Regions from separate parts of the Peribacillus sedimenti genome, predicted to be linked through region 3. Evidence: predicted binding sites of a transcription regulator. Region 3 holds the regulator's gene; each other region holds the start of a gene.
What was found. Region 3 encodes LexA, which represses DNA repair genes until DNA is damaged. Its sites were predicted from a motif close to CGAACATATGTTCG; they were not measured.
Positions count from the first base shown of each region.

Region 1: the regulator LexA is predicted to act here: its motif matches at 1,259-1,272, upstream of V1500_RS07165 (YolD-like family protein).
Region 2: the regulator LexA is predicted to act here: its motif matches at 1,074-1,087, upstream of pcrA (DNA helicase PcrA).

Region 1 covers NZ_CP143547.1:1,445,673-1,447,954, reverse strand. The annotation lists gene V1500_RS07170 (SDR family NAD(P)-dependent oxidoreductase) at 1-441, shown strand, start outside; gene V1500_RS07165 (YolD-like family protein) at 884-1,225, opposite strand; gene V1500_RS07160 (hypothetical protein) at 1,610-1,849, shown strand.
Region 2 covers NZ_CP143547.1:436,502-438,783, forward strand. The annotation lists gene V1500_RS02350 (heptaprenylglyceryl phosphate synthase) at 1-554, shown strand, start outside; gene pcrA (DNA helicase PcrA) at 1,108-2,282, shown strand, end outside.
Region 3 covers NZ_CP143547.1:2,178,706-2,180,987, forward strand. The annotation lists tRNA gene V1500_RS10685 (tRNA-Arg) at 230-303, opposite strand; gene lexA (transcriptional repressor LexA) at 1,083-1,706, opposite strand; gene V1500_RS10695 (LysM peptidoglycan-binding domain-containing protein) at 1,869-2,180, shown strand; gene V1500_RS10700 (recombinase family protein) at 2,194-2,282, shown strand, end outside.

The DNA of each region.
Region 1 (2,282 bases), 730 kb from region 3:
GTAAGGGTAACAAAAGCAGTTATTCCTTATATGAAAAAAGCAGGATTCGGTCGTATTATTAATATTTCATCAGAATCAGGTATTCAGCCAGATGCATTCATGCCGCATTATAACGCTACAAAGGCCGCCCTGATAAATTTCACCAAAAGTTTGTCAAAAGCCTATGCATCACAAGGTATACTAGTTAATACTGTATCGCCAGCATTTATCATGACACCAATGCTGGAGGAATTGTTAAAAGACAACGCAAAAAAGCTGAATATAAGTTACGAGGAAGCCATTCAGCAGTTCCTTAAGGAAAATCGCCCTCATGTCGAAGTCAAACGGCCTGGTACAGTTGAAGAAGTTGCAGCTTCTGTAGTTTACCTTGCCTCAAACAAAGCTTCTTTTATTAATGGTGTGAACCTTCGGGTTGATGGCGGCTCCGTCGCAAGTATATGACATTTCAATATTAAACGGCGCTGTTTACAAAATCCCCAAGAGTATAATGCCAGCAAATTAAAACCCCAAGAACAGATTCCTGGGGTTTTAATTTTAAAAGCGGTTCGGCTCTTTCTATTGTTATGTATTGCAACTCAATGTTTAAATCTGAGACGTTCGGCCTGATGTTTATAATCGCTGCATTTATACAGAACAGGTGAAAATCAGCAACATTCTTTACATGCGCCAGTTTTAAAAGCAAAAAACTGCCGCAGCAACTCCCGATCCTAACTTATTTATCCATTAGCAGCATGCAGCGAAATACAATCACTGCATCACGAAGAATCATGGGAAGGAACAAAAAGAGTTGCCAAAAGCGGCTCTGAATCTTAATTCAAACATCCGGAGAAAATCTGCTGTGAATACAGCTCCAGTAACAATCATAATGACTGTATGTTCTCTTTTATCGCAAGTCTACATTAATAATGTCGTCAAAAAGAATCTTCATGATATACCCATCTTCCTTTTCCAATTCTAAATAAATGATCCTATTCCATTCATCAAGCCTGTGAATCAACCCCAGGTATTCCCATTCATATCCGTCTTCCCATGTGGTTATGTTGGCCTTCATTGCAAATTCCATTGCTTCAAGCATTTTGTTTTCAAATTCCTGGATTTGGTATTCGTCCAGGACGGGTTTCATGGTTTTATAATAATCACTTTTTAATTCGTTTAGCATTTTTATGTGTTCTGGCATAAAGAATGCACCATTCCATTTGATTTTCCCACGGTCTCTAATTGACATAGTTTCAGCCCCTTTTTGCTCTTTTTATATTATAGAACAAATGTTTGGTTTTGAAACCTGAAAATTAAAGAAAACCGTAATGTTGTTCTACTGACCTGCCCTGCAGCTAAATAAGAATGAAACGGGTATTGAGTAGAACTCCAGAGGTGCTCACGTTTTTAAGCAGCTAATTATTCTTAGTTTGAATTTAATAAACTATTGGGTAAAGTACTCATGCTACAGCCAAGGTTGGGTATCGACTATCATGATATTAGGCGGAGGTGGGCCTAATATCTTTTTCTTTTTCACATTTCTTAAACTTGTTCTTATTTGAATTTCACACAAGGTAATTTTATTTCCTTAACCTTTTATTGGTTGCATCTAATGATATAAGGAGAAGCATAGATGGCTATAAATCAAATCAAGAACATGTTACATGATTTAATCCATTATAAAGATACGGAAATCACTCATATCTATTCCAGATATGAAGTTCCTTTTTCAGTGACATTAAAAAAGGGAGAAAATTCGCATCGTTTTGTAATTACTTTTATGGAAGATGAGGATGCTGAACTAGTGGCTGATCTGGAAACAGCGGCTCGGGTTATAGATGAATTAATGGAATTTCCGAAAGAGGTGACATAATTCCATTAATGGAACGGATAGGCTGGACTCTAGACATGTATGACAGTGGCTTTTGTGATTACGCTGATTATCTACATACTGCAAATGGGTCAAACCAATGACAAGATATATGACTTTTGCAACGTGGATCACCGTAAAATATGTGGAGAACTAAGAAATAGCGCGATATACTCAATACTTATTTAGAAACCTTTTGGGAACAAGATGATTACTTTGATAAACAATCTTGCTCCCTTTTTCTGTGTATTTTATAGAAAGGAACGAATTTTCCTTACAAAATAACAACTCAATTACTTACCATAATAATGCAAACACCTTGATCGGTTAACGTGCCCAGGGTTTCCAAATTGGCTGGCAGCTCGATGCACTTCATCCTTTTTATATTTTCTAGCATTAAGATGCTGGTTTTCTTGCTTAATTATAAACCTTATAT
Region 2 (2,282 bases), 1.7 Mb from region 3:
CACTGGAGAAGGTCCTTGATTTGATGGCAAGGATCAGGAGATATACGGTTCCTTGTATTTTGGAGGTTTCTTCTGTTGACACGGTTACTCCGGGGTTCGACTTATATTTTATCCCCACCGTATTAAACAGCACCGATCCTGACTGGATGATGAAGCTCCACCATAAAGCTGTAAAGGAATTCGGTGAGATTATGAATTGGGACGAAATTCATGTGGAAGGCTACTGCATCTTAAATCCGGATTGCAAGGCGGCGCAGCTGACGAAGGCGAATACGGAGCTTGATCCTGAGGATGTGGCTGCATATGCCATGATGGCGGAAAAAATGTTCCACCTGCCTATCTTCTATCTCGAATACAGCGGGAAGTACGGCGATCTCCATGTGGTAGAAAAGGCGAAGGGCAATCTATCTGAAACCGTATTATTTTACGGCGGTGGAATTAAGACTGCTGAACAGGCAAAGGAAATGGCGGAAATTGCGGATGTAATTGTTGTGGGAAATGTTGTATATGATAACCTTTCTCTAGCCTTGGAAACCGTTTCAGCTGTAAAATAATATTTTGGGATTCAACCGGTTGCCATCGTTACAATGGAGTGTAAGAATGATAGACGGGAAAGCGGCTGTATCAATAAAAACAAAAATACTCCTCCGGAAGAAGCTGGCGATTGTCTGTAAAGGAATTTGTGGATGACAATCCTTGAAAAATAAGAAAAAATCAATCATAAGAGTCTTGGATTTATTGATCTTTTTAATAGGATTTCAGTTTTATTTTTTGTTGGATCTGTAATTTTGTGTTTAGTTTATTGATTATATATAGTGGTTTGACTAAGTTTATGAGCGAATTGAGGGAATTGTTGATCGATTCAAGGGACTTAGGGTCAGAGAATTCATGATCAGAATCTGAGATTTATGATTGATCTATCATTTTATTATGATGGTAGCTTGAGACCTGATATACTGATTTTTTTCCATTGTCGGCACATGTTTTTTTCGTTCAATACGAGGCTTAAAATATAAAAATTGATGAGCTAACTAATCTTCTAATTAATATGTGTATGCAGATATAGTATAATAAGAACAAATGTTCGTTAAAAGGCGGTGTTCAAACATGCAATTTTTATCTGATAAATTGGTTAATGGATTAAATGAGCAGCAGCAAAAGGCTGTGAAAGCTACCGATGGCCCGCTATTAATCATGGCGGGGGCCGGCAGCGGCAAGACCCGTGTCCTTACTCATCGAATCGCCTATTTAATGGTCGAAAAACAGGTCGCTCCCTGGAACATCCTGGCCATTACGTTTACGAATAAAGCAGCGCGTGAGATGAAGGACAGGGTCCGGGGACTGCTTGGAGGCGCAGCGGATGAAATTTGGATTTCAACGTTCCACTCCATGTGCGTACGTATCTTACGGCGTGACATCGATAGAATCGGGATTAACCGGAACTTCTCGATCTTGGATACAGCAGATCAGCAGTCAGTGATTAAACAGATTTTAAAAGATAAGAATATGGATACGAAGAAGTTTGATTTTCGAGCTATTCTGGGAACGATCAGCTCTGCAAAAAACGAGCTGATGAGCGCAGAGGAATTTGCCAAGACAGCCGGCGGTTTCTATGAGCAGAATGTGGCCGAAGTCTATACGGAATACCAGAAGCGTCTGCGCAAGAACCAGGCCCTGGATTTTGATGATTTAATCATGACGACGATCCAGCTATTCCAGCGTGTGCCAGAGGTTTTAGAGTACTATCAGCGCAAATTCCAATATATACACGTGGATGAGTATCAGGATACAAACCGTGCACAGTATATGCTTGTCAAGCAGATGGCTTCCCGGTTCCGCAATCTTTGCGTAGTGGGTGATTCCGACCAGTCGATCTATCGCTGGAGGGGAGCGGATATTGCCAATATCCTTTCATTTGAAAAGGATTACCCAAATGCGAATGTGATCTTCCTGGAGCAGAATTATCGCTCTACAAAAAGAATCCTCCAGGCTGCAAACGGGGTCATAGAAAATAACAGCAATCGTAAACCAAAGAAGCTGTGGACTGAAAATGCAGAAGGCAATAAAATTTACTATTTACGTGCAGACAGTGAACAGGGTGAAGCCCAATTTGTAGCTGGAAGAATTATTCAGATCGTCCGGGATGGTTCTCGCAAATATTCGGATATCGCGATTCTATACCGTACGAACGCCCAGTCCCGTGTTATGGAGGAAGTATTGCTGAAATCCAACATCCAGTACAGCATTGTGGGCGGCACTAAGTTCTACGACCGCAAAGAGAT
Region 3 (2,282 bases):
TCACATGCATGTGAACATCAGCTGCATATTTTATAGGATCGATGTGTAATCAGAAGAACACTTCTTTGTCTGTAAAATGAATTAGTAAATAATAAGCATTTTGTTTATATGGGTTGACGAATGGCTAGCACCTTTGCAAGTGCCAACTTGCTGTTATATGCATTTTAATTCTATGTAAAAGAGCACAGCCTGCCACATTAAATGTGGCAGGCTGTGCTCTTTGTTATAACGTCCCAGAAAGGATTCGAACCTCCGACCTACAGTTTAGGAAACTGTTGCTCTATCCTGCTGAGCTACTGGGACATGTATGACTCGATAAAATAAATCATCAAACTGAAGACAATAGTAATTGTATAATTTTAATTTGTCCAAGTCAACCCTTTTAATAATTTTTTTCGAATAATATTTAATCCTTTTTATAGAAGATAACAGGCATGGGAGAAAAATAAATGGCGGATCCTTGAAGGGAAGGAGAACGCAGATGTCCCATAGAAATCGATATCCGAGTAAATAGGCAGCTGCGTAACATAGTAAAAACAACTCTTTATGCCAGTTACGTAATTGCATACAGTCTGTTGTTGGCACTTAACCCATTACATTTCGAATTCTTCATCTAAGATTCTTATTCCAGCAGCATTTATTCTCCTTCATATTCTTTAAAACGTGGATTGTAAAATATAGTATCCCAAGATTTGTTAAATGTCCTTCAGCTATGACCGGTTCAAAAAGTATTTCCTGATTTCAATAATATAAGTACGAGCATCATTATAGGCAAACAGATATTGTATAGCCAGAAATTCATTTTGACGAGAACATGATCAGCAGCGGCAAGAAGGAATAAGAAATAAACCCAATAAGGGCAAAGTGAAGCCCAACCCAATAAGTTAATGTGTGCATAGGCGGCAGCATACTGAAATTTATGGAAGTTTGACATATACATGCCCAATGCATTTCCAATCACGAGTAGATAACAGCGATTTTTATCAGATTGATGCCGACCTTTACAGCTTTTCTAGTGGATTATATGAATCTATTATCTTCTGTAAAACAAGATCAAACAAAAAAAGCGCTTGTTTGCGCTTTTAATGAATTTGTCTATATAATCCTATAACTTTACCTAGAATCGTTACATTTCGCAATATAATGGGATCCATTGTTGAATTTTCTGGCTGCAGCCGAATATAATCCTTGTCCTTGAAGAAACGTTTAACAGTTGCTTCATCATCTTCCGTCATAGCAACGACAATATCCCCGTTATTTGCGGTGCTTTGCTGTTTCACAATTACATAGTCTCCGTCCAATATACCAGCCTCAATCATACTTTCTCCCATAATTTCAAGCATAAATACCTGTTCATCGTGAGCAGCCATGTTTTCAGGCAGCGGAAAGTATTCTTCAACGTTCTCGATAGCGGTAATTGGCAATCCGGCTGTTACCTTACCTAACAATGGTACGTTGATAACATTATTTTGCGGGATAGGAGGGGTGTCGTTCATATCCAATACTTCTATTGCTCTCGGCTTTGTGGCATCTCGCCTGATTAATCCCATAGTTTCCAGTCGTGAAAGATGCCCATGTACAGTGGAACTAGATGCCAGGCCAACTGCTTCTCCTATTTCCCTGACAGATGGGGGATAGCCTTTTTTGCGTACTTCCTCTTTTATATATCCCAATATATCCTGCTGACGCTTTGACAGTTTCGTCATGTTTTCAAGCACCTCTTTTAAATTCCTTTTTTTTCATTATATCATCCAAGCATATAATATACAAACATAAGTTCGAATATTGTGTTGACACGAAACAAACGTTCGGATTATACTGTGTATATGAATCGAACAAACATTCTGGGGTAAAAGGGGATGCGAGAAATGAAAAATTTCTATAAAAAAAATACGTATACTATAATGTTATTATCCGTCGTCTTTTTATTGACTTTGCTTTTTTCGTTAGACACAAATAAAAAAGAAAGTGATCAATACATAACCGTTAAAGTTACATCAGGTGATACACTTTGGAATTTAGCAGAACAATACCAGCAGCAAGATGCATCAAAGAAAGGATTCATTGATTGGGTAGCGAGGCATAATGATCTGGATCCTGAAGACCTGCAGCCAGGCACAGAAATCGTTATTCCGGTAAAAAAGAATCAGGATGTCACCAATCTTGCAAGTGAACAGTAAAGGATTGACGACAATGAAGGCTATTATATATTGCCGGGTCAGTACTGATAAGGAGGCCCAGGAAACCTCACTTTCCAGGCAAGCAGAAGAATTAAGGGGCCT